Regions from separate parts of the Sinorhizobium sp. NFACC03 genome, predicted to be linked through region 3. Evidence: riboswitches for the same ligand, from Rfam matches in the RefSeq annotation. Region 3 holds a riboswitch; each other region holds the start of a gene.
The links. A riboswitch is a leader RNA that binds a small molecule or an ion and turns the genes downstream of it on or off. The one in region 3 is predicted to bind cobalamin.
Positions count from the first base shown of each region.

Region 1: another riboswitch for cobalamin. It lies ahead of BLU35_RS02395 (aromatic ring-hydroxylating oxygenase subunit alpha); the one in region 3 lies ahead of bluB (5,6-dimethylbenzimidazole synthase).
Region 2: another riboswitch for cobalamin. It lies ahead of BLU35_RS21305 (CbtB domain-containing protein); the one in region 3 lies ahead of bluB (5,6-dimethylbenzimidazole synthase).

Region 1 covers NZ_FMXF01000001.1:494,077-500,684, forward strand. The annotation lists gene BLU35_RS02380 (FAD-binding oxidoreductase) at 45-1,478, opposite strand; gene BLU35_RS02385 (L-threonylcarbamoyladenylate synthase) at 1,623-2,597, opposite strand; gene BLU35_RS02390 (DUF6656 family protein) at 2,677-3,276, opposite strand; cobalamin riboswitch at 3,590-3,798, shown strand; gene BLU35_RS02395 (aromatic ring-hydroxylating oxygenase subunit alpha) at 3,903-5,147, shown strand; gene BLU35_RS02400 (FAD-binding oxidoreductase) at 5,149-6,243, shown strand; partial or broken gene BLU35_RS02405 (glycoside hydrolase family 25 protein) at 6,389-6,608, opposite strand, start outside.
Region 2 covers NZ_FMXF01000018.1:15,589-22,196, reverse strand. The annotation lists gene BLU35_RS21325 (SRPBCC family protein) at 1-545, shown strand, start outside; gene BLU35_RS21320 (anthrone oxygenase family protein) at 614-1,093, opposite strand; gene BLU35_RS21315 (NAD(P)H-binding protein) at 1,090-1,920, opposite strand; gene BLU35_RS21310 (TetR/AcrR family transcriptional regulator) at 2,024-2,716, shown strand; cobalamin riboswitch at 2,715-2,977, shown strand; gene BLU35_RS21305 (CbtB domain-containing protein) at 3,020-3,196, shown strand; gene BLU35_RS21300 (CbtA family protein) at 3,392-4,189, shown strand; gene BLU35_RS21295 (ferric iron reductase) at 4,239-5,087, opposite strand; gene BLU35_RS21290 (glucoamylase family protein) at 5,084-6,391, opposite strand; gene BLU35_RS21285 (DUF1194 domain-containing protein) at 6,549-6,608, shown strand, end outside.
Region 3 covers NZ_FMXF01000005.1:121,932-128,539, reverse strand. The annotation lists gene BLU35_RS10325 (NADP-dependent malic enzyme) at 1-436, shown strand, start outside; gene BLU35_RS10320 (helix-turn-helix transcriptional regulator) at 719-1,456, shown strand; gene BLU35_RS10315 (acyl-homoserine-lactone synthase) at 1,599-2,240, shown strand; gene BLU35_RS10310 (DUF2865 domain-containing protein) at 2,368-3,474, shown strand; gene bluB (5,6-dimethylbenzimidazole synthase) at 3,592-4,287, opposite strand; cobalamin riboswitch at 4,334-4,545, opposite strand; gene BLU35_RS10300 (SDR family oxidoreductase) at 4,687-5,499, opposite strand; partial or broken gene BLU35_RS10295 (phytanoyl-CoA dioxygenase family protein) at 5,535-6,608, opposite strand, start outside.

The DNA of each region.
Region 1 (6,608 bases), on a different contig from region 3:
CCTTTGCGGCAGGTGCTTAAGCCTGCCGCAGAAGACTGCCCGCTTCACCGGTCGGCGCGCAGCACCTTGTCAGGGTTCATGATGCCCGCCGGATCGAAGGCGTGCTTGATCCGTTGCATCAGCTCGATCTCGATCGGTGCGCGGATTTCTGCGAGCTCGTCGCGCTTCAGCTGGCCTATGCCGTGTTCGGCCGAGATCGAGCCGTTATATCTCAGAACGATACCGTGCACGATCGCGTTGATCTCGCGCCAGCGATCGAGGAAGGCCTGCTTGTCGGCGCCGACCGGCTGCGAAATGTTGTAGTGGATGTTGCCGTCGCCCATGTGGCCGAAAGAGCAGATGCGCGCGCCTGGGATCGCCTTCATGACGGCGGCGTCCGCCTCCTTCATAAAGGCAGGAATGCTGGAAACGGGCACTGAGACGTCGTGCTTGATCGAGCCGCCCTCGGGTTTCTGCGCCGGCGACATGCTTTCGCGCATATGCCACAGCGCCTTGCCTTGCGTCTCGTTGGCGGCGATCACGGCGTTTTCGACGAGACCGGCGGCAAAGCCCTGTTCCAGGAGGTCGTTGACTATGCGCTCGGCGCTTTCGGCCGAATCCGAGGTCGAGATGTCGATCAGCGCGTACCAAGGATGGACGGTGTCCATCGGGTCGCGAACGCCGGGAATATGTTTCGTCGTGAATTCGACGCCGAGGCGCGGCATCAGCTCGAAGCCGGTCAGCGCCGGCCCGCAAAGGCTGGCGGCCTTTTCGAAGAGAGCGAGCGCATGCTCCACACTGCCGACACCGGCGAAGGCTACCTGATGTCCAAGCGGTTTCGGGAATAGCTTGAGCACCGCGCCGGTGATGACGCCGAGCGTGCCCTCGGCGCCGATGAAGAGGTCGCGCAGGTCGTAGCCGGTATTGTCCTTCTTCAGCCGGCGCAGCCCGTCCCAAATTTCGCCGGTTGGCAACACGACCTCGAGGCCGAGGCAGAGCTGGCGCATGTTGCCATAGGCGAGCACCGCCGTGCCGCCGGCATTGGTGGAGACATTGCCGCCGATACGCGCGGAGCCTTCCGATCCGAGCGACAGCGGGAACAGGCGATTGTGATCGTCCGCCGCCTTCTGGATGTCGGCGAGAATGCATCCGGCGTCCGCGACGATCACGTTGCCGACCGGATCCACGTCGCGAATCCGGTTCAGCCGTTCGAGCGAAAGCACGATGTCCGCTTTGCCTTCCCGCGGGATCTGTCCGGCCACGTGGCCGGTGTTGCCGCCCTGCGGTACGATCGCGGTGCGGGTCGCGCTGGCGAGTTTCATGATGCGAGAGACTTCGTCGACCGAACCGGGGCGAAGCACCATCGGCGTCGTGCCGCGAAAGAGCCCGCGGGATTCGACGAGATAGCGCGCCTTGTCCGCTTCGGCGGTGAGCGCATTGGCGCTGCCGACGATCTCGACGAAGGAGGCGATGAGTTCAGGAGAGGGAAGGGTCGTCATGAGTCTGCCTTCGCACTGCGCTTGAGCGCGCTATCGGATCGGTCGAACTGAAGACACGATCCTCGGTTCCTATCGGCTGCGATCATAACCGCAATCGCGGCCGTCCGGTGAGGGCGGGGTGCGGAGGAGAAGCCGCACGCGATCTCACCCTCGCGGCGCCGCCGCACGCTGCAGCCGGTCGATGATCGCTTCTCCCAATCCTTCCGACGGGATCGGCCCGAAGGCGATCGTCGCAGCGCCGCTGGCGTCGGCCCGCTTCATGTAGTCGAAGAGATTGGCTGCCGCTTCGTGAAGATTTCCGGTCGGGCTGAGATCGAGAACGATGGCCGCCTGTTCCTCGCCGGCGATCCGGCCGCCGCCGTAGCGGATCAAGGCCTCGCCCGCACGCACATCGGCAACATCGAGCCTGACGGCCGCGCCGGGCGCGTAGTGGGAGGCCAGCATGCCCGGCGCCTCGATCGTTGCTCCCGCCGTTTCCGGTCGGATCACCGGACGATCGAGCAGGCGCTCGATTTCTGCGGCATCGAGGCCGCCGGGGCGGAGCAGCCGGATCTCGTCGCCATCGACCTTGATGATCGTGGACTCCAAGCCGATTTCGGCCGGGCCTGCGTCGAGGATCAGTTTCAGCTTTTCGCCGAGATCCGCATCGACATGGACCGCACTGGTCGGGCTGATCTTGCCCGAGGTGTTGGCGCTGGGCGCTGCGAGCGGCCGCCCGAAGCGGGCGATCACCCGGCGCGAAAAGCCGTCGGGCATGCGGATGCCAAGCGTGTCGAGGCCGGCCGAGGCCAGCGCATGCACGCTGCTATCGGGCCGCTGCGGCAAGATCAGCGTCAGGGGTCCGGGCCAGAAGGTTTCCGCCAGGCGTCGGGAAATCGGGTCGAAGCGCACATGGGCCTCGGCCATCGCCATGTCGGAGACATGCGAGATCAGCGGATTGAAGCGCGGCCGGCCCTTCATCTCGTAGATGCGGCTGATCGCATCGGGATTGGTGGCGTCGGCGGCAAGGCCATAGACGGTTTCGGTGGGAATCGCGACCGGTTCGCCTTCGGCAAGAACGGCGCAGGCGCGTTCGATCGCGCGGTCCGGTTCCCTGCCTGTGTCGATGATCTCTGCCATGCCGTTTCCTTTCCGACGCTTCCTTAACGGACGTGCCGGGAAAACAGAACGATTTTTTTGGGGGCGTTCGGTTGCTGCCTCAGAGACTGCGGATAATGCGGCGCAGCGCGGAGTCCCGGGCACCCAGCATCAGCACGTTCTTGAGAGCAACCTTGGGGTCGTCCGTGCGGAAGAGGAGCCCGTTGTCGCGGACGTTGCGGTTGATGACCATCTGTCCGTCTTCGGCGTTCGGCTCGATCGCGACCGCGAAATACATGCGGGAATAGCCGCTCTGGATACGGTCGAAGAAATGTGTCTCATCACCAAGGTCGCTGAAGAAATTGGCGAAGTAGAACGACCAGGTGATGTCCTTGGAAGGCGTGACCGCCGTCCGCGCCGCCGTCACATGGCAATAGCCGAGATGCGGCTTGCCGACGAGCGTGCGGTGAAAAATCAGCTTGGGAAACTGGATCGAGGCATGAAAGCCGTTGATCCGCTTGTGCGTCGTGTCACCGGCGGTCGCGAGCTTCTTGCCGGTCCTGTCCGCGACTTCTTCGTAGCTCAGATACCGTCGCTCGCTCGGCAGCCATTGCCGGCGGTTGATCCTGCCGGTGCGCAGAAACTCGGTATGAACGGCCGTCTTCGGCATGACCGCCGGCGGCTTCTCGGCCGCAGCGTCGTAATATCTGAACTTTGCCATGATCGTCAGTGTGCCATCTGCCTGCCGGACATCTTCGTCCGCCGGCAAGCCTAGTGGCTTATGGTTAATGAAGGATTTCCTTTCGTTCGCGGAAGATGCCCCTGCACATTCATGGGAATGTCGCAAACGGGCGAAGCCTTCCTGTGTCTGCGTCATGTCAGTCACAAAAGACGGCATCTGCCCAATTTTTGATCTATCTATATGTTTATAAAGTGAAAAATTCTCGCATCCGTTTCCAAAAGGCGGTTTCGATCGTGTCGTCATTCTGGAATTGAATGTCGCTATCCGGCGCCTGCCGAGGCGCCTTCCGCGCTTACATATCCTTACTCAAGGTGTCGTCTTCCAAAGGGGAAGGCGGATAATTGGGAAGCCGGTCAAATCCCGGCGCTGCCCCCGCAACGGTGGTGGAGCGAAAGCCTCGGCAAAAGGCCACTGGACGGTTTTCCGTCCGGGAAGGCGCCGGGCTGGTCCTTCGAAGGACGGCTCCTGAGCCCGGAAACCAGCCTTGACAGACATAACCGTAACGGGTTGCGGCGGGCAGCCGGATCGGAGCCTAAAACGCATGGGCGTGCGCCCATGCGGGTTCCTGTCCTGCCTCTCCGAAACATGGCGCATGAGGACAGGACATGGATACCAAGACCGATATGCTTCGCAAGCTGAAGGGCCGGCGTGACGGCTACAGCCTCGATCGGGCCTTCTACATCGACCCCGACTATTACCGGCAGGACCTGGAAAACATCTGGTATCGGGATTGGCTGTTCATCGGCCACGATTGCGAAATCCCGCGGGCCGGCAACTATTTCACCGTCCAGGTCGGCGACTATCCGGTCGTCATCACCCGCGATCGCCAGGGCACGATCCGCGCGCTCCACAACTCCTGCCGCCACCGCGGCTCCCGCGTCTGCACGCAGCACAAGGGCTCTTCGGCAAAGCTCGTCTGTCCCTATCATCAATGGACCTACGAGCTCGACGGCTCGCTGCTCTTCGCACGCCAGATGGGTGAAGACTTCGACAAGGCAGCCCACAGCCTGAAGCAGATCCATTGCGAAACGGTCGGCGGCTACATCTTCATCAACCTGTCGGAGACGCCGGCGGATTTCGCCGCCTTCCGCGAGCTGGCATTCCCCTACCTCGCGCCGCACCGGCTGGGAGAGACCAAGGTCGCCTTCGAAAGCACCATCATCGAAAAGGGCAACTGGAAGCTCGTCTGGGAGAACAACCGCGAGTGCTACCACTGCGCCGCCAATCACCCCGAACTCTGCCGGACCTATCCGGAAGCGCCGACCGCGACCGGGGTGCAGGGCGCCAAGGACGATCCGGTGATTGCCGCCCATTGGGCGAAGTGCGAGGCCGAGGGCCTGCCGAGCGAGTTCCGGATGTCGCCGACCGGCCAGTTCCGCGCCGCGCGCATGCCGCTGGTCGATAATGCCGAAAGCTACACCATGTCGGGTGCGCCCGCCGTAAAAAGGGCGCTGTCGGCCGATGTCAGGCAGAAGCAGATCGGCACGCTCCTGATGTTCCACTACCCGACGACCTGGAACCACGTGCTTTCGGATCACGCCATCACCTTCCGCGTGTTGCCGCTCGGGCCGGAACTCACGCAGGTGACAACGAAGTGGCTGGTCCACAAGGACGCGGTCGAAGGTGTCGACTACACGCTCGAGGATCTGACTCATGTCTGGACCGAGACCAACGACCAGGATCGCCAGATCGTCGAGGAAAATGCCTTCGGCATCCGCTCGCCGGCCTATGAGCCCGGTCCGTATTCGCCGGAGCACGAGGGCGGCGTGATGCAGTTCGTCGAATGGTACTGCAAGTTCATGGAGCAGCGCCTGCAGGGCGATGCGGCTCCGCTCTCAAAGGTCGCCTGATATGCAGATGGCGTCCTCCTTCCATCATTTCGACGAACTGCATGTCTGGATCGATCGGCAGCAGATGCTCGAATGCACATCGGCCGTCGTCGAGACCGCCGATGTCATGACCTTCACCTTCCGTGCGGAGAAGCCCGCCTGGTTTCGTTATCTGCCCGGGCAGTTCGTCACCCTCGAATTGCCGGTCGCCGACGATCCGGTCATGCGCACCTACACCCTGTCGTCGACACCGTCTCGCCCGCTTTCGATCGCCGTGACGGTCAAGGCGCAGGCCGACAGCATCGGCACCCGCTGGATGTTCGATCACCTGAAGCCGGGCATGAAGCTCCGGGCTTTTGGCCCGCTCGGCGATTTCAGCTTCGTCCGTCATCCCGGCGAAAAGTACCTGTTTATCTCCGCCGGCTCCGGCATCACCCCGATGATGTCGATGACACGCTGGATGGCCGACTGCGTGCCGGAGACCGATGTCACCTTCATCTCCTGCGCGCGCCGGCCGGACGACCTTCTGTTTCGCTCGGAGCTCGAGGTTCTGGCGACACAGATGTCCGGACTGAACCTCGGCTTCATCGTCGAAGGGCACGAGGCGCGTCACGGCTGGCACGGCCTGCGCGGCCGCATCGACGGTGCCAAGCTACCGTTGCTCGCTCCCGACTTCCAGGAGCGCACGGTGTTCTGCTGCGGTCCGGAACCGTTCATGCGCGGTGTGCGCGAGATGCTGAAGGCAGCCGGCTTCGACATGGCCCGCTATCACGAGGAGAGCTTCCAGCCGGCGGCAGCACCTGCCGCGGAAGAGATCGCCGTGCGCGCCGGTGCCGGCGATGATGGTGAGGTTCAGGCGGCCAAGGTCGCCTTCACCATGAGCGGCAAGGAGGTCGAGGCGAAACCCGGCCAAACGATCCTGCAGACGGCACGCGCCAACGGTGTGAGGATCGGCGCTGCCTGCGAGGGCGGTATCTGCGGCACCTGCCGGGTGATGAAGGTCGCGGGCGAGGTCGAGATGAACCACAATGGCGGTATTCTCGATGACGAGATCGACGAGGGTTACATCCTCGCCTGTTGCTCGCGGCCGCTGGGAGATGTCCAGATCGAAGCCTGAAGGATCAGGGCGTGTTGCAGGGCGCAGGCTTGATTGCAACGCGCCGTAGATTGTCGGCATTGGCAACCGCGCCGATACAACCGCCCTGTGCCGCGTCATCGGCGGCGACCGCCACCTGTAGGGCGCGCTCGTGGCGAGCGAAGTCGATCGAGCCCGTCACCAGCCTGTCGACGCCGCTGCCGGCGCCGCTCGTGGCACCGGCACGGCTGACGAGCAGCGGCTCGCCAAGCGTTGCGGAGGCCCGTGCGACCGCGTGCATGCCCGTCCCCTGCTCGGCTTGAGCAACGAGGGTGAGCGGCAATGGCTTTTCAGGCAGCAAGGCACCCTGCGCCCAAATCGCTTTCAGCGCCAGCGGCGACTTTGCA
Region 2 (6,608 bases), on a different contig from region 3:
TTGCCAGCGCCGATTACGGCCGCGTCATCGCCCCCGATGCGGTGCGCATCGAACGCCTGCTTCCCGGCCCGATCGAGCGGGTCTGGTCCTATCTGACAGAGGAAAACAAGCGCCGGCTCTGGATGGTATCGGGAACGATCGGCTCTTCCGAGGGTGCAGCGGTCGAACACGTCTTCCGCCATTCGGAACTGACGACAGAGGATGATCGACCGCCGAAAAAATACGCCGATCACGCCGGCGAGGTTCGCAAGCACGGGCATGTGCTCGCCTGGGAGCCACCGCGCCTGCTCGCCTATAGCTGGGACGAAGGCACGGATACGCCCTCCGAGGTCCGCTTCGAACTCAGCCCGCGCGGCGACAAGGTGCTGCTGATCGTCACCCATACCCGGATCGCCAACCGCGGTATCATGACGAGCTTCTCCGCCGGCTGGCACGTGCATCTCGACCTGTTGCGCGACCTTTTGGAAGGAGAGCAGCCTGCAGCCTTCTGGAGCAAGTTTGCTGAGCTTGAAGAGCAGTACGACGCGCGCATCCCCAAGCGCTGACCGCCCGAGGTGACGAGACCTCAGAAGGGTGCACCGGCAAGGAATGACGGCCTTGCCGGCGCTTTTTGTCAAGTGCGGGCGAAACCGAGGATGAAGAGCGCCAGCGAACCGATCGATGCGAAGGTGCGAACGTGGTTCCACCAGACCCAGTCGGTGAGATAGCGCTCACGCCAGAGGTCGATTGCAGCTTGCCCGGGTGCAGCGGCCCCAAGTGCGTCGTTCATCGGCACGTTGAAGACGATCGTCACCAGAAGCACGCCGACGACATAGGCCAGGCCGCCCGCGGCCAGCAGCCATCGGCCCTCGCCACCCGAAATGAACGCGACGACGATCAGCGCCAGGCCGAGCAGCGCCGTGCCCATGAAGGCGCTGAGGAAGATCGGGTTCTGGATGACGACATTGATGGCGTTCATCGCGGCGATCCCCTGCTCCGGCGGCAGCCGCGACAAGGCTTGCATGATGCAGACCGAAAAGATGAAGAACAGCCCGGCCATCAGGCCGGAACCGATCGCGGCGGCAAACGCCAGAGCGGGGATCAGCGGGATCATGCGGCAATACTCCAGACACCAGTTGCTGCGGTCTCGCGGGCGTAGGTTGCAAAGTCGCGCGGCCGCCGCCCAAGCACGCGCTCGACGTCAGACGTCACACTCGAATTGCGCCCGTCGAGCACCGAGGTGAAGAGATAGCGGATGAGTTCGACATAGTCATCAGGCACGCCGTCAGCCTGCAATTGCGCGGCGAAGTCGGCAACCGGCACGGCCTGATAGGAGATCGGGCGTTTGGCCGCGGCAGCGATCTCGGTCACGGCTTCAGCGAAGGTCATCAGCCGCGGGCCGGTCAGAGAATAGACCTTGCCGACATGATCATCGTCGAGAAGCGCTTCAACCGCGACGTCGGCGATGTCGTCGCAGCTGACGAAAGGCTCGGTGACTGTATCCACGGGCAGGAAGACCGAACCGCTTAGAACTCCCTCTGCCAGGAAGCCTTCGTTGAAGTTTTCGAAGAACCAGCTCCCCCGAATGATCGTCCAGTCGGCGCCGGAGGCCTGCAGCGCGCGCTCGGCCGCTTCCGCCTCGTCCTCGCCGCGCCCCGACAGAAGCACCAGCCGCCTGATGCCCGCGCCGACGGCAAGGTTTGAGAACTTGCGGATGGTCTCGACAGAGCCCGGCACCGCCAGATCGGGCTGGTAGCAGACATAGATGCGATCGACATTTTCGAGCACAGGCGCCCAGGTCGCCTCGTCCGTCCAGTCGAAGGACGGTGATGCCGAACGGGCGCCGATGCGCACCGCAACACCCCGCTCTTGAAGGCGCTCAGCCACCCGCCGCCCCGTCTTGCCGGTACCGCCCAAAACCAGTGTGACTTTCTGAGACATCGTTTCCTCCTAAGGTTCATCAACAAACATGAGCATCTCTCACATTTGCAAATGTGATAAATCCTCGTATTTTAAGAGTCAAGCCAAAATGTGAGCATCACTCATGATTACAGAAACAAGCCCATCCGCGGTCCCCGCCGAAGACGAGACTGCGCTGCGCCGGACACCCAGCCAGAAACGCAGCCGCGAGCGCGTCGAACAAATCCTTGCCTGCGCGACGGCGCTCATTCAGGAAAAGGGCAGCGACGCCATGCGGATGAGCGAAGTCGCTGAAAAGGCTGGAATTTCGATCGGCTCGCTCTACCAGTACTTCCCTGACAAGGCGGCGATCGTGCGCACGCTGGCCGAGCGCTACAATGCCGTGTGCAACGAGTGCATCGCTGCCGAACTTGCCAAGGTCACATCACTCGCGGAACTACGCGACGCCTTCTGTGTGCTGTTCGACATCTACTACGACATGTTCCTGGCCGAGCCCGTCATGCGCGACATCTGGTCGGCAATGCAGGCCGACAAGGCGCTGCGCGAGATCGATCTTCTGCAAAGCCGCGCCGGCGGAAAACTGCTTGCCGATGTCTGGGCCCGGCTTGTGCCCGAAACCCCGCGCGAAACCATCGACAGTGCCGCTTTCCTGATCATGCATCTCGGCGATTGCACCATGCGGCTTGCGGTGTCGGTCGATCGCGCCGAGGGCGACCGCATCGTCGAGGCCTATAAACGCATGATCATCCGCGATTTTGTCGCGGATGGACCGGGCGGCGGCGCAAGTCCAATTGACATATTAGGGGTGCGATCCTAATCATCAGAGATCGATTGGTTCCCGGGACACGAACGTGTTTCGGGAGTAAACGGGAACGTGACGGATGGACCCATGCTGGGCATTCACATCACGGCCGACCCCGCGACTGTAGAGCGACGTCGATCTGCCATTCCGGAGCGATCCGGAAGAAGCCACTGGAAGAGACCACGAGAGGGTGGTCGATCTGGGAAGGCGAGGCTGATCCAGGGCTTCCCGCCCAGCGCCGTGAGCCAGGAAACCTGCCACTCGATACGGGCATAGGGCCCACACCGGGAATTTCCCGATGCCATCACGGAGGTTGTCATGGCTACGTCTACTGTTTCGAGCATTCCGCTCTCCCTCAGCGATCGTCTGACCGCTGGCGTCATCGCGCTTTTCATCGGCGCATTCCTCGTCTTCGGTGCCGGCCTTGCCAATTCGGCCGTGCTGCACGACACCGCGCACGACACCCGCCACTCCTACGGCTTCCCCTGCCACTAAGACGATGTTCCGGAACGTAACTCACGTTCCGCATCGAAGTGTCTGCGGACATGAACGCATCCGGCCTGTGCCGGATGTCGGTGTTTGTGCATGCCGGTTTCGTCCGGCGCGCAACGGCCATCCGCATGGCAGAACGGGAAGGCTTGCAAACCACGCCGCAGCGCGTGGCTTTTGCCGTTATCGAGGGACTTCAAGATGATTGTCAGAACGCTTCTGGCCGCGATCGTGGCTGGACTGATTGCCGGTGTCTTCATGACCGGCGCCCAGGAATTTCGGGTAACCCCGCTGATCCTGCATGCGGAGGAATTCGAAGGCGAGGCTCCGGCCGCAACCGAACAGCCCGCTGCACAGCCTGGAACGACGCAACCCGCCGCCGAGGGCCATGACCAGCATTCGTCGCTGAAGGCGGTCTCACCGCTTTCCGCCATGCTCGATGCCCTGTCGCCGATCACGCCAGCCTATGCGCATGAGGGCGAACACGAGGAAGGCGGCATCATGTTCGGTATGAGCCGGTTCTCCGGCACACTCATTGCCAACCTCGTCACCGGCTCCGGCTTCGGCCTGCTCCTGGCCGGCGTCAGCCTGGTGATCGGTTACCCGATCACGCTCCGGAACGGCGCGCTCTGGGGCGCCTGCGGCTGGCTCGCCGTGCACATGCTGCCGGCAATCGGCCTGCCGCCGGAACTGCCGGGTTTCCCGGCCGCCGAACTCGGCGACCGCCAGACCTGGTGGCTGGCAACCGTCGCCCTCTCCGCAGTCGGTCTCTATCTCGTCGTCCTGCGCGAGGAGATCGTCTCCAAGGTCGCAGGCCTGGTGCTGATCGCAGCACCCCATGTCTACGGCGCGCCGCAGCCGGTCGATATTACGAGCAACGTTCCGGCCGTACTCGGCGCCGAGTTTGCGGTTGCCGCACTCGCCACCACGCTCGCCTTCTGGATCGTGCTTGGCGTCGTCTCCGGCTTCATCAACGAGCGTTTCGCGAGAGCAAACTGATCCGGCCGATCACGCCCCCCATGGGCACCTGAACAAACGACGGCGGGGTTCAGGCTCCGCCGTTTTGCATGAGATGCGCGGCCAGCCGCGCGCGGCGATCGTCCGGCTCCAGCAGGACGCAGGTATCGCAGAAGCTGCTACCCTCCGTTTGGAAGTAGAGGCAACAGCCGCAACGGATCCGATATTGGCGCGACAGTTGCGCGCCGCTTGCCGGATCGACCGCGGAGATCTCCTCGTAGCAGAGCTCTTCCGAGAACAACCGCGAGCCCCGCCGCTTGACGATCGCAAGCGCCTCGGCCATGCCGCGCGCCTCGTCACCGATCGCGCGACCGATCTCCAGGAACGCTCCGGCAAGGGAATCCGCTGCCAGCCGCCACTGCGCCCCGGAAGAAAGCCCGGTGCGCTTTTTCAGGACCGCGATGACCGGCGCCAGATGGGCCGTGAAGCCGCGCTCGAAAGCGCTGATGCCTTCGGCATGCTGCGGCCCTTCCGCCACACCGAGGCGGAAATGATAACGCTTGCCGGCAACTTCCCGATCTTGGTGAAGGCGGGTCCACTCTTCGAAGCGAAGCCCGGCGATCTGCGCCTGAAGACCCGCGCCAAGATAGAGCGCGCCGAGAACCACACTCAGCTGGCGGCTGTAGAAGGCGATCAGATGTGCCGCCCGAATCCGGTCCGTCATGCCGATTGCGAAAAAGTCCTGATAGGCAAGGCTCTGCTCGATCCCGGTCCCACCAGCGGCCCAGAAGGCGGCTGGTGCGCTGAAGGCACTGTCCGCCGGCCCGAGCGAGACACCGGCGTCGGGGAACTGCGCGTGCAACCGCTCGACCACTGCCAGCGCCTGCGGCGGATATCCCTCGACCGTCCGCGCCATCCGCTGGTGATTTCTCGAATTCATGCCGTCTCCGTCGCCAGCCAGCCGCCCTCATATCCCGCGCGCTCAAGACCGCGCCGGATCGCCGGCAGGCTGCGTGTCAGCTCCCAGACGAAGCCGCTCCGCCAATTCTCGATCATCATCACGACGAGCCCCTGGTCAAGGCCGACGACACGCTCGTCGATCCAACCCGCAGGCCCCTCGCCAGCAAGGCTCGGATTGAACCCGCCCGGAAAGCGCCCTTCCTTCAGAAGCCCGGGATAGCCGGCCGCGACATGGCCGAGGGCCGATAGGGACGCATCCGGATCGAAAGGCAGACAGGCCGCCGCTGCCCAGGGCACGAGCGTGCCGTCATCCGGACCGAAGGGTGCGCCGCGGTTGACGTAGCCCAAGAGCCGCTGCCAGCGTCCGTCCTTGAGGCGCAGCCGGCCGCGTGGCGCATGGCAGGCACTGAGCCCCCAGAGATGTTGGCCATAGCCGGCGAAACGGCCCGAGTTTCGCCGCGCATGGTCGCGCTGCAACGCAATGGCGCGCTGGGTATTCTCGAAATAATCCGTCCCCCTCTCGCGCGTCGGCCGATCGCCGAGACCGCGAAGGTCAAGCCAGGCCTGCGGGAACAGGTGGATGAACAGCGGCGCCGCATGGAGGTGAGGCCCGCCATCAACCGCGATCCAGTCGTAGCCCTCCGTAAAGGCGGTGTAGTGCTCCGGCTCGATCGCATGATCGGGCGCCCCGAGCGCCAGCACATAGAGCAACAGCGCCTCGCTGTATCCCCGCCAGCGATGCTTCAGGAACCGGCCGGGCGGGCGCCAGCCCATCGTCAGTGTGTCACTCCGGTTCAACGCCCAGCGCCAGTCGACCCGCGCATAGAGCCTTTCGGCCAGCGTGCGGATCTCGCATTCCCCCGTGTCCTCGCCGGAGAAAAAGGCGGAAGCGGTCAGGCATCCGGCGATCAGCAGCGCCGTGTCGACGGTCGAGAGTTCGCTGCGCCAGGTGCGCTCGCCGGTCCGCATATCGAGAAAGTGATAGTAGAAGCCGCGATAGCCGCTCGCCCGCTGGTCGCGCGACTGCGGGCTCTCGGCCAGGAAGCGCAGCGTGGTCAACACCCGCCCGATCGCCTCGCGGCGCGAAATCCACCCGCGCTCGACGCCGATGGGATAACAGGAAAGGCCGAAACCGGTCGCCGCAATACTCGACGGCGCGACCGGCAGCGACGTGTCCGCGATCAATCCGGTGGCCGGATCGGCGTGATCGAGGAAGTATCCGAACGCCGCCTTCTGCAGGCCATCAGTTTGAAATAGCTCGGCATTTTCCGTCTGTTTCAGCATTCCGCCCTTCCGGACCCTGGCCCCAGTCATACGTCCTTTTGGGCTAACGCCGGCAAATCACTCTTTGTTGAAGGCCAGCTACACCCAAATAGTCGCCGAAATCCAATCCTGTGTTACATTCTTCTAATCTGACCGCGCGCAATGACTGGTTGAAGCGATGTTGAGCGTGTTGGCGTTGATCCTCTCATTGAGTGGTGGCCCGAGCCCATCGACCGCC
Region 3 (6,608 bases):
CGTCATGGCCGCGCAGGAAATCCGCCGCTTCGGCATCACGCCGCGTGCAGCGCTCGTCTCGCATTCGAACTTCGGTTCGCGCGATTCGGAAAGCGCCACCAAGATGCGCAAGGCGCTTCAGCTCGTGCGCGAACTCGCACCCGATCTCGAAGTCGACGGCGAAATGCACGGCGATGCGGCGATCTCGGAAGCGCTGCGCCAACGCGTCATGCCGGACAGCAGCCTGCCGGGCGAAGCCAACCTCCTGGTCTTCCCCAATCTCGATGCCGCCAACATCACGCTCGGCGTCGTCAAGACCATGACCGACAGCCTGCATGTCGGTCCAATCCTGCTGGGTTCGGCGCTTCCCGCGCACATCCTTTCGCCTTCGGTCACATCGCGCGGTGTCGTCAACATGGCGGCCCTCGCGGTCGTCGAAGCCAGCCATCCGGGCTGAAATGATACCGCGGAGATCGCCTTCGATCTTCGCAGCTATCAGGCGCCAGACCGGCGCCCCCAATGCCATATCCAGACGTCGCGCAATTGTTGAGCGCGACGCTCTATCGCCCGAGAATCACAGCGGAATCATCCTCTGCTGCCCGCTCGCGCGATCCGGTCGCAAGAACCGGCAATCGAAAATTGCAAAATTGGCATCACACACCAAACGGGTAAGTTTGCGCTGGACAAAAGGTGAACCTCTAACCATGCTGTGGCTTCGGACGAGATTCGGTGTTGTGGCATGACTGAGCAGCAGGCTGTCCTCGACATGCTGGAAATCCTGGAAGGCGGGGGCTGTGTCGAGCCCGCTCATTTCTTTACGCTGATGCGCCGCACGTTCCGCATTGCCCATCTCCTGTACCTCGAAGCCGAGCCCTATGCGGACGAGCTCAAGATCTGCCGCCTGCATCACACCTTCGGCGCCTATGCCGCCGAGATCTACCGTTCGCGCGGCCTTCACCGAATCGATCCGATCCTGAAGCTCGCGCTTGGCGGCGTGCGCCCGGTGGAATGGACGATGGCGCGACATCGGTTCCCGGAATGCGAGCCTTTGTTTCAGGCCGCGCAGGAAATCGGCATTTCCACCGAGGGCGTTGCCTTGCCGCTGCCATCACCCGCAGGTCGGACGGCGCTGCTGGCAATCAACGTCAACATGCCGGCCGACGAATGGACGGCCTATCGGCGCCAACATCTGCGCGATTTCCAGCTCGCCGCGAATCTCTTCCATGCGGCCATGCTGGAACACGGCGCAATGGCCGGCGGCCTTTCGGCGCGTGACATGCGCCTCACCGGTCGCGAAACCGAGGTTTTGACCTGGGCCGCCGCCGGCAAGAGCTATTGGGAAATCGCCACTATCCTCGGCATTTCCGAACGCACCGTGCGCTTCTTCATGACCAATGCGAGGCGCAAGCTGAATGTCGTCTCCAACACGCAGGCCGTCGCCCAAGCCGTCCGCCATGCACTGATCCCCACCGTTTGACGCAGCTCGCGCCAAGGCCCTCCCAAAACCCCTCGAAATCTAGTGGGAAATATCGCTGATTTAAACTGTCACTACCGACAGTTACGCGACCGCCGCCAGCCTGACAGCATCCGCCCATCCCAAGACAAGGATGGAGAAAAAGATGATCAGGATCCTGAACGGAAAGACCCGAGCACAGCACCCGCAGGCCGTCGACGACATGTTCCGGCTGCGCAAGCGCGTCTTCCACGACTTCCTGAAGTGGGACGTTCAGACGGACGGCGCATGGGAAATCGACAACTACGACACGGCGAACCCGCTCTACGTGCTATCCTACGCTCCCGACGGCCGGCTGCGTGGCTCGCTGAGGCTGCTGCCGACGCTCGGCCCCAACATGCTGGACGATACCTTCCCGATCCTGCTCGGCGACAATCCGGAAATCCGCAGCGCCTCGGTGTGGGAATCGAGCCGCTTCTGCATCGAGCCCGAGATTTCGCAGGACCGCGCCTCCAATCAGGTGACGATCGCCGCCGCCGAGTTGATGTGCGGTGTCGGCGAACTCGGTCTCGCCTCCGGCATCAGCCACATCGTCACGGTCACCGACGTGTTCCTGGAGCGCATGTTCCGCCGCATGGGATGCCCGGGCGAGCGCATTGCCGAACCCCATCGCATCGGCTCGGTCTTCGCCGTTGCCGTCGCCTGGGAAGTGACTAACGACCTGCTTCAGCGCATGAAGGCCATTGCCGCCATCGAAGGCACCGTTCTCGAACGCCCGATGTCGCTCGAAACCGCCCGCGCCGCTTGAATGCCATCGCCGGCCGGAGCCGTTAACGCAAACCGCCGCTTGTCGTTGCACGATCACCGACAAGCTCTATGATGGAGGTGAAACAGGAATTGCCGCTGGCAGCCGCCCATATCAGAAGGCCGGCATCATGCGGCATCAGGAAGAGACTTCGCCCGTGTTCCCGCGCTTGAAACACGTCGCTGTGGTGCTTGTGCCGCTGGCCCTGGTCGGTGCCGATCCTTCGCTGGCATCGACCGTGTGCGACCGGCTGAATACCCGGCTTGCGCAACTGCCCGACATGGTCGCCACCACTGCGGATGCCCGGGACTATGCCAGCGCCATCTCACGACAGAATATCGAGCTGCGCCGGGCGAAGAACGACCGCCGCCGCGCGGGCTGCGGTGGCGGCAGCGTCGTCACCTACGATGGCGGCGACCCCGACAGCTGCGGGGAGCTCGACAGCCTCATCGCCGAGATGGAAGACAATCTGCGCATGCTGAAGTCGGAGCGCGAGCAGATCTTCGCCGGCGGCAGCGAAGACAGCCGCCGCCGCATCCTTGCCGCGCTTGAAATCAACGGCTGCTACAGCGACAGCGAGGAGTTCGCCAGCGTCGAGCCCGAAGAGCCCGAAACGCACCGCAACATCATTGCCGACCTGCCACCTGAGGACGCCTACGGGCCGATGCTCGGGCATAACGAAGACAGTTATGCGCCGCAGGATGGCTATTACCGCGGAACGTTGCGGACCATGTGCGTGCGCACCTGCGACGGCGCCTTCTTCCCGATCTCCTCGGATGCGACGCCGGCCGACTTCCCGCGTGACGAACAGGCCTGCCGGGCGCGCTGCCCTGGCGCCGAAACGGAACTCTACTTCCACGATATCAACACGGAAGAGAGCGAACAGATGGTCTCGGCCGTGACCGGGCTACCCTATACCGAAATGCCCAATGCGTTTGCCTATCGCACCCGCGGCATCAGCAAGCCTGGCATGTGCGGCTGCCAGATACCGCAGACTGCCGCAACCTCGCCGAAGACGACCGGCACCAAGATCGGCGACGATCAGTCGTCCATCGTCGTGATCGAAACCAAGAAACCGGCGGACACCACGACCGCCAAGGCGCCGGCCGAGGAGCGGCCCTACGACCCGTCCAAGAGCAAGGTGCGCGTCGTCGGCCCGACCTTCCTGCCGCAGGAAGAAACCTCGATCGACCTGAAGCACCCGAAGGGACCGGCCTATCAACCGGTCCAGAACTGATCCTGGCGCCGCCTTAAAGCGCGTCGCGATCTTTTAGATTCGCTCATTGCACTTTAAGTTTTTGATACTTCGCACGTCGTTATCGCAAAACCGCTGCGCACTTTTGCGAGACGGGTTTTAGGAACTCTCGCCGCAGTTCCCCCAGCCTTCCTCAAACACCAGCTCTTCCAGCGGCAGGCGTTGCCGCCATCCCTTCACCGCCAGTTCGGGCTGCTGGTAAAGGCGATCGACATAACCGAGGCAGAGCCAGGCGACGATCTCGATATGATCGGGAATGCCGAGGATCGCCTTGATCTCGGCCTCGTGAAAGATGCTGACCCAGCCGACGCCAACTCCTTCGGCGCGGGCCGCAAGCCACAGGTTTTGCACGGCGCAAACCGTCGAATAGACATCCATCTGCGGATTGTGCGTGCGGCCGAGAACGACGGCGCCGCCGCGCGTGCGGTCACAGGTGACGCAAATGCTGAGCGGTGCCTTGCGAATGCCTTCGAGTTTCAGCGAGCGGTATTTGGTCTGCTGCTCTACCTCGAACATCAGCGCCGCCTCATCATTGGCGCGACGAAACGCCTGCCAGACGCGCTCGCGCGTTTCTGCCCCCCGCACCAGTACGAAATTCCAGGGCTGCATGAAGCCAACCGACGGTGCACTGTGCGCCGCCGTAAGCAGGCGTTTCACCAGATCGTCGGGAAGAGGTTCTGCCAAGAATTCGTCGCGCACGTCGCGGCGTGTTTCGATAGCGCGGTAGACAGCCTCCCGCTCATCCAGCGAGAAGGCACCGGCAGCCGCAAGGCCGCCCTTCGGTTCAGTCAGCATCGTTCGATCCCCAACAATGCGAAAACCTCCCGCCGTCCGCGCGGGGTTCGGTCTATCTCGCCAGGCCGGTCTTCTGACTTCGGTTCAACCGGTCGCCTCACCTTCCCAGATCGATTTAAGATCCAGTGGCAAAACCTTGAATCAATTCAAGGCACTTGTAGAGGCGACTGTCCCCGTCACAGCGTTGGGCACGTTCCGGAATGACACCGGATTCCCGATTCTCCCGCTTGCGCGGGCACCTGACGGCGTCATAAGGGCACAGCCACTAGCGAAAGACAAGCGCCCGTCAGAGCGGGATGAGGAAAAGTGCACGCAGTTTTCCGCCCGCATTCCGCTCTAACTTCTAAGGACCGATCACGTTTATGATTTTGGATCGATCCGACCCAAAATCATCGTGATCTAGAGCGGCGCCACCGGATGGGGCGAACCGTCATAGCCGCCCCAGACCGATTGGTCGAAGCAGATCACCGATCCGGTCATCAGCCCGGATTCCGCCGAAGACAGGTAGGCGCAGGCTCGCGCCACCTCGGCCGGATCGACGAGCCTGCCGAAGGGTTGGCTGGCGGCCGCCTTTTCGAGCCAATCCGCGGCAGCGCCGTGAAATTCGCGCTGGATGCGGTCCTCGCCTTCGGAAGCCATCCAGCCGATATTCAGGCCGTTGACGCGGATGCGGTTGCGCAGAAGCGCATAGGCAGTGTTCTTGGTCAGCGTCTCCAGAGCGCCTTTCGACGAGCAATAGGCCGCAATGAAGGGCTGCCCGGCCATTGCCGACATCGAGCCGATATTGACGATGGTGCCTTCCGTTCGCTCGCGCCGCATCACCTTCACCGTCTCCTGCATCAGGAAGAACGGCGCCCGCACATTGATGGCGAACATCCGGTCGAAGAGTTCCGGTGTCGTGTCCAGGATCGTGCCGCGATCGGTGATGGCGGCGGCATTGACCAGCGCATCGACCCGACCGAATTCCGCATCGCAGGCGGCAACGACCTTGCGCGCGTCGTCCACCTTTTCAAGATCGGCCTCGACATAGACCACTTTCGCGGCGCTGGCCTTGCCGATTTGCTCGGCCTTCGCCCGCCCCTTGGCGGCATTGCGCCCACAAATGACGATGCCCGCCGCACCGCGTTCGGCGAATAGGCCGGCGATCGTTGCGCCCAGCCCTTGCGTGCCGCCGGTGACGATGGCGACCTTGCCTTGCATCTGTCCGTTCATCGAGTTCCTCCCTCGCAAATGATGATGTGAAACAGCTACGGCTCCCGAGCGAAATGCGCCGGGAGCCTGTCAATTGTGAGACTGACCCAACTCAGCTTGCGCTTCGCCTGCGCGTCGAGTGAGGCCCGAAAATCCTGCTCGCTTGCTCCCGCGGCAAGCGCCTCGCGCATCAACTGCGCCTGGGTCTTTGGCGCCAGCCCGCCAAGCGGCGGATCGCGGTCGAGATTGGTTGGGAAGGAATAGCCCTCGGCGCAGGACGCGATGGCATTGGCCGCTTCTGCATTGGTCAGTTTGCCCCCGCCAAGCAAAACCTTCAACGCCGGATAGAGCGTCGCGCTCATCGTCAGTCGATCGACCGTTTCCATTGTCCGGCCAAAGGCCGAGGACACCTGCAGCAGGTTCGCCACGCGGCGGATGTCGGTGGAGCGGTTGTTGCCGGCCGCGTGGAAGAGCGCCGGATTGAAGAAGACGACATCGCCCTTTTCGAGCGGGAGCTGGACATGGTGCTCGTCGAAATAGGCTCGGAACTCGGGCCGATTGAGCGCCAGATAACCCGGCACATAGGTCTGGCTATAGGGCAGGAACAGGGTCGGCCCGCTTTCAAGCGGCATGTCGCAGTGGGCGACCGCGCCCTGCAGCGTCAGCACCGGCGAGAGCTTGTGGACATGCGCTGGATAGCGCTCGATCACCGCGGCGGTCTGGAAGCCGAGATGGTAGTCCCGGTGCGCCGATTGTGCCGCGCCGCCCGGATTGACGCGGTTCACCTGCGCCGTCATCTGGTAATTCGGCCCAAGCCAGGCTTCGCTGACAAGCGCAATGATGGCATTGCCGTAGTAGGCGGCAAAATTCGCCGGCGCCTTCAGGCAGTGCTTTTCCAGCGAGTTCCAGATGCGATCATTGGCGCCAGGCTTGGCGAAGTGGTCGCCGCCGCCGCTGTTGCTGCGATGCTGCTCCTCGATGATCTCGTCGAAGACGGTGCTCGCGACATCCACCGCGGCGGTATCGGCAAAGGCGCGCTTGAACACCGCCACACCCGGGCCGGTCGCCAGCGCCTCACAGATTTCGGCAAGCACCGCCCGCCGCGTTTCTGCATCGCCGCAGGCGGCAAT